2 linked regions of the Dyadobacter chenhuakuii genome follow. The protein of the gene in region 1 interacts with the protein of each later gene in a pairwise test. Links are inferred from orthologs where the notes say so. Each region holds a gene or a part of one and is shown in the gene's direction. Other genes may lie near its edges.

The links.
Region 2: the proteins of NFI80_RS18860 (region 1) and def interact in binary tests that used the Escherichia coli proteins (3 or more experiments, as listed by UniProt). The link is inferred for Dyadobacter chenhuakuii from one-to-one orthologs.

The regions. Positions count from the first base shown.
Region 1 is NZ_CP098805.1:4,538,729-4,541,812, reverse strand. Bases 135-2,885 are described here. They hold NFI80_RS18860 (aspartate-semialdehyde dehydrogenase), read left to right. Parts: upstream 135-880; coding sequence 881-1,891; downstream 1,892-2,885. Other genes in these bases: NFI80_RS18855 (NADH-quinone oxidoreductase subunit D), read right to left, coding at 2,029-2,885; NFI80_RS18865 (5-formyltetrahydrofolate cyclo-ligase), read left to right, coding at 149-730. In the rest of the region: more of NFI80_RS18855, read right to left, coding at 2,886-3,084.
Region 2 is NZ_CP098805.1:4,160,894-4,164,104, reverse strand. The notes cover bases 275-3,152. They hold def (peptide deformylase), read left to right. Parts: upstream 275-1,360; coding sequence 1,361-1,945; downstream 1,946-3,152. Other genes in these bases: gatC (Asp-tRNA(Asn)/Glu-tRNA(Gln) amidotransferase subunit GatC), read right to left, coding at 2,863-3,150; NFI80_RS17170 (amidohydrolase), read left to right, coding at 2,040-2,837; ruvX (Holliday junction resolvase RuvX), read left to right, coding at 898-1,311; recJ (single-stranded-DNA-specific exonuclease RecJ), read right to left, coding at 275-778. Also shown: more of recJ, read right to left, coding at 1-274. UniProt on the Escherichia coli protein: Removes the formyl group from the N-terminal Met of newly synthesized proteins. Requires at least a dipeptide for an efficient rate of reaction. N-terminal L-methionine is a prerequisite for activity but the enzyme has broad specificity at other positions.

The DNA.
Region 1 (3,084 bases):
TATAAACTATGGTTAAAGAATTTAAAATGCGAGCGTGAAAGTACAAACAATAGCGTAAAAAGGCGAAAAAAGGAGAACATTGTTAGGCGGTTAACTTTGAATGCATTCCGCTAAATTTCGATATTGCCAGGTGCAAAAAAACCAACAAATGATGGACAAAGCCGCGTTGCGTAAAGATTTCCTTTCCAAAAGAATGTCGCTGACGGAAGATGACATTTTGGTCAAAAATAATCTGATCTGCCAGAATCTGTTTGCAGCACTTACATTACAAGGACCGGAAACGATTCATCTTTTTTTGCCCCAAATCATTAAAAATGAGATTAATACCTGGCAGATAGTCAATCAATTACAAGCTTCATTTTCTCAAATCCGGATCGTTGCGCCTTACGTCATTCCGGGCACCAAGGAAATGGAACATTATCTTTTGGATAAAAACACAAAGCTGATCACAAATCCATGGGGCATTCCGGAGCCGGATCCTGCGACTTCCATACGCGTCAATGCTGAGGAAATTGATCGGGTTTACATTCCGCTGCTGGCTTTCGACGAGCGGGGTTACCGGGTGGGTTATGGCGGCGGTTATTATGACCGTTTTCTGGCTAAATGTCGTCCTGACATTGTTAAAACAGGCCTTTCCTTTTTTGAGCCGGTTTCTAAAATCGATGACATTGATCCTTACGACATGCCGATGAATGCCAGCATAACGCCTGAAAAAATCTGGACTTGGTAACTGATTTTCGTTTTCGTGGCTGAAATTCAGCGCATAAAATGTAAAAATCCACATTCATTCTAAATTTCCTCGTAAATTTGCGGCACTTTTCAATTGCTCAGGCAGCTGAAAGGGATCAAATTTCTATCCACTTTTTATCTTAATGCTAGAATGAAAATCGCAGTAGTAGGCGCTACCGGTTTGGTAGGCGGCGAAATCCTCAAAGTGCTCGAAGAGCGTAATTTCCCGGTGACGGAATTATTAGCCGTTGCATCAGAAAGATCTGTTGGTAAGGAAGTTACATTCAAGGGTAAACAGATAAAGGTGATCGGATTTGAGGACGCGATTGCAGCCAAACCTGAAATAGCGATATTTTCGGCTGGTGGCAGCACGTCATTAGAGCTTGCACCAAGATTCGCAGAGGCGGGAATTACAGTTATCGATAATTCCTCAGCATGGAGAATGGACCCGACCAAAAAACTGGTTGTTCCTGAAATCAATGCAGGCGAATTGACCAAAGAAGACAAAATTATTGCAAACCCAAACTGCTCAACCATTCAAATGGTGGTGGTTTTGAATCCTTTGCACCAAAAATATAAGATCAAACGCGTGGTGGTTTCTACTTACCAGTCTGTAACGGGAACGGGTAAGGCGGCCGTTGATCAGCTTTTCTCGGAGCGCGCCGGCGATCACAGCCGCGGAAAAGTATATCCGCACCAGATCGACCTGAATGTATTGCCGCATATCGACGTGTTTTTGGATAACGGCTATACAAAGGAAGAAATGAAAATGACCAACGAAACGAAGAAAATCATGGGCGACGACAGCATTGCAGTAACTGCAACAACGGTTCGTATCCCAACGATCGGTGGTCACTCTGAGGCGGTTAACATTGAATTTGAAAATGAATTTGATCTGGATGAAGTGCGTCAGATCCTGAGCGAGGCGGAAGGCGTGATTTTGCAGGATGATCCTAAAAACGCGCTTTATCCAATGCCATTAACAGCACACGGCAAGGACGAAACATTCGTAGGCCGCATCCGCCGCGACGAATCTCAGCCTAAAACATTGAACCTGTGGATTGTAGCAGATAACCTTCGCAAAGGAGCAGCGACTAACACGGTTCAGATTGCGGAGTTTTTAGCCAAGCATGATTTGGTAGGCGTTGCGCAGGCTGTTTAAGTTTAGAACAAAATAAGAGAGAAAGAAAGGAGCTGCTGAAAGGCGGCTTCTTTTTTGCCCCTAAATCCCCTAAAGGGGACTTTGCAGTTTACTAGTAAGAAGCAAGCCCCTTTAGGGGTTTGGGGCCAAGCACCATGTTATCGATCCACTTCTCCCATTACCACGTCAATAGACCCGATCACGGCCACCAGGTCCGCTAGTAACGACCCTTTTGTAATTTCTCCGATCACAGAAAGGTTGTGAAAACAGCATGACCTGGCCCTGCAACGAAACGGAACGTCGGAACGGCCGTCGGAACGGAAAAAGAAGCCTAGCTCGCCTTTCGGACTTTCGCCACGGACGTAGAAATCCATTGCCTTGGGGCGGATTTTCTTGGGAACGACGGCCTGCGGATCGAAATCGCGGGTTCGCTTGTAGTCTCCCGTAAGTTGTTCGAGGCTTTGCTCTATTAACTTCACTGATTCCCAGCATTCTATCACACGCACCCACGTCCGGTCCCAGCAATCACCGGTTGTGCCCATGGCGCCTGTGCCGATGGGTATCTCAAAATCCAGCTCGGGATAAACGGAATAGCCGTCTACTTTTCTCAAATCGTAACGCAATCCGGAACCGCGGAGCATTGGGCCCGTGCAGCCGTAATTAATGGCAACCGGCAAGGGCAATACGCCCACATTTGCTGTGCGCTGGATGAAAATTTTGTTATCAACCACAAGCTGCTGCAACTCCGTCAGCTTGGGTTTCAGATATTTTACAAATTCAAGGCAGCGTTCTTCAAAACCCACAGGCAAATCGTAAAACAAGCCTCCGATCCAAATGTAATTATAAAGCATTCTCGCGCCGCAGGTCCATTCGAGCAAGCGGAGGATCTGCTCGCGGTCGCGCATCATCCACAAGAAAGGCGTATAAGCGCCAATGTCCATGGCATAAGTGCCCAGCGCGACGAAATGGGAAGCCAGCCGGTTGAGCTCTGCAACCACTACGCGGATGTATTCAATGCGTTTTGGAATATCATTTTCAATGCCGAGCATTCTTTCCACGCCCATCACATAAGCATGTTCAGAATTCATTGACGCCACATAATCCAAGCGATCCACATAAGGAATAACCTGGTTAAATGGCAGTGATTCTGCGTGCTTTTCGAAGCACCGGTGCAGGTAACCCAAATGTGGGACTACATCTACGATTATTTCCCC
Region 2 (3,211 bases), 380 kb from region 1 along the record:
GTGCAGCATTTAATCTTTGCAAACCATAATATGCCAAAATCCGGTTTTCACCCGTAATAGGCACAATGTCCGAAGCAATGCTGATCACCAGCAGGTCCAGATGATCGAACAAACCCGCCGGGTCTATTTCATTGTCTATACAGAAGGCTTGCAGCAGTTTAAATCCAACGCCGCAGCCTGTGAGTTCTTTATAAGGATATGCGCAATCATCTCTTTTTGGGTCGAGGACAGCAACTGCCGGCGGCAGCTCAGAACCGGGCCGGTGGTGATCACATATAATGAAGTCGATGCCTCTTTCTTTGGCAGCAGTAACTTTATCAACCGATTTTACACCGCAATCCAGTGTTACAATGAGTGAAAAACCGTTTGCGTGCGCCCAGTCAATGCTTTGCCACGAAACGCCGTAGCCTTCTTCGTAACGGTCGGGAATGTAATAGTCGAGATTTGGATATATTTTTTTCAAAAAACCGTAGAACAATGCGACGGAAGTGGTGCCGTCCACATCATAATCTCCGTAAACCAATATTTTTTCACCATTTCTGATCGCATCATTCAGCCTGCTGACGGCTGCATACATGTCCTGCATTAAAAACGGATCATGTAAATGCGCAAGGTCGGGGCGGAAAAAGTTTCGGGATTGCTCAAAATCAAGGATGCCGCGTTGTACCAAAAGGGTAGCCAGCGACGGGCTTACTTTTAACGATTCGGCCAGTTCCAGGACAATGTGTGTTTGTTCAGAAGTAAATTCAGGGTTGTGTATCCAGCGCTTTTCAATCATGAAACAAAGATAATCGGATTCTGTGATGCGTGTATCAAAATCTATATTGAGCCCGCACTATCAGGAAAAGCTAATTGAAAGGTCTTATCTTTGCAAGCAATTAACATTCTTTAAGATAAATGCCGCGTCTTCTGGCGATTGATTATGGTGCCAAACGCACCGGTATTGCTGTTACAGATCCTTTGCAGATCATTGCCACTGCCCTTGATACGGTCAGGACGCATGACTTAACGGAGTTTTTAAAGAAATACGCAGCCAGTGAACCAATCGAAGCATTTATAGTAGGAATGCCGAAAAGGCTTGATAATACGGAAAGTGAGAATGCGGCAAGAGTAACCGCATTTATTAAAATCCTGAAAAAAACATTTCCGGACATTCCTGTACACGCACACGACGAAAGGTTCACGTCGTCTATGGCCCTGCAATCCATGATTGCGTCCGGCTCCAAAAAGAGCGACCGACGGGAAAAGGGCAACATTGATAAAATAAGCGCCACGATCATTCTCCAGTCTTATATGGAAAGTAAAAGGTGAGCGGCATTTACAGGTTACATTATATTACAACGAATAAAGTCGCATTACAATGATTTATCCCATCGTAGCATACGGAGATCCTATCCTGAGAAAACCAACCCAATTCATTGAAAAAGACCAGCTTGATCTGAAAAAACTTTCAGAAGATATGTTTGAGACCATGCATGGTGCAAATGGGGTAGGGCTGGCAGCGCCGCAGATCGGCATGAATATCCGTGTTTTTGTGGTGGACGCAACGCCGTTCAGTGAAAAAGACGATGACGACGACGATGAACCGGATCTTTCATTGGCTGATTTCAAAAAAACATTCATCAACCCTGAAATCCTGGAAGAGGATGGTAAAGAATGGGCATTTGAAGAAGGCTGTCTGAGCATTCCGGGGATCCGTGGCGATGTATACCGCCCCGAGCGCGTGAAAATCCGTTACCGCGATACGGATTGGAATGAGTATACCGAAGAATATACCGGAATGGCCGCCAGGATCATTCAGCATGAATATGATCATTTGTTAGGCAAACTTTTCGTCGATTACCTGCCAACATTGAAAAAGCAATTAATCAAAAGGAAACTCGCGGACATTACAAAAGGCAATGTAGACTCAGATTACCGCATGCGTTTTCCGGGGCGGAGATAATTTTTAATGAGTGAATGAGTGAATAAAACAATAGCAATGAAGTCATTGCCCACTCACTTACTCATTCACTCATTCACTCATTAAAGCATCCACCATGATAGCAGAACAGTCTACGGAAACATTGTCGGTCGCTTTAATTCAAACCGACCTGTTTTGGGAAAACACGACTGCTAACCTGGCAACGCTTGAAGAAAAAATAGCGACGCTGTCGGGTCCGGTGGATATCATTGTGCTTCCGGAAATGTTCAACTCGGGTTTCACAATGAACACCGCAGCGGCCGAACCCATGAATTTCACCACCACGCGCTGGATGAAGCAAATGGCTGCACAAGCGAACGCGCTTGTCATCGGGAGCTTTGCTGTAAAGGAAGAAGGGAGGTTCTACAATCGGTTAATGTGCGTTGCTCCCGATGGTTCCTATGTATTTAATGATAAGAAGCATCTTTTCAGTTTTGGAAATGAGCACCTTACCTATACACCCGGGAAATCCAGGCTGATCATTAATTACAAGGGCTGGAAGGTTTGCCCATTGGTTTGCTACGATCTCCGGTTTCCCGTTTGGAGCCGTAACAGTGCTTCCGATCCTTATGACATCCTTATATATGTAGCGAATTGGCCGGCCAGGCGTGCGCATGCCTGGAATACTTTGTTAAAAGCCCGGGCTATTGAAAACCAAAGCTATGTGGTAGGCGTGAACCGCGTTGGCTCGGATGCAAATGGGCTAACTTACCAGGGAGATTCGGTTGCGCTCGATTATCTTGGGGAGCCGCTGAGTATGCTGGCCAATGCAGAAACGGAAAAGATCGTCACTTTCCATAAAGGTGATCTTGATGCGTACCGGGTCGCTTTCCCAGCATTGAATGATGCCGACGATTTTCAGATAAATTGGTGAGCACACGGACAAAGTGTCCTATAAGTTACTCAATCACCTTCGGGACCATTATATAGGAAGCATTTTTTGCCGGTGCATTTGCAAGTGCATCTTCCCTCGTCATCGTGTTCACGCCCACATCTTCGCGCCAGTTGTTCACTTCGCTAAGGATATGAGTCAGAGGTTCAACGCCATCAGTATCCACCTCGTCCAGCTGCTCCATCCACGTCAATACCGAGTCCATACTCTTTAAAATGCCTTCTTCTTCCTCTGGTTTTATCTCCAAACGGGCCAGGTGGGCTATTTTTTTAAGAGACTCCTTGTCAATTTTCATGATGTTATGAATTTGTTAAGTTACCGTCGGGGACTGAAACGGATGTCAAAATTACCTGATT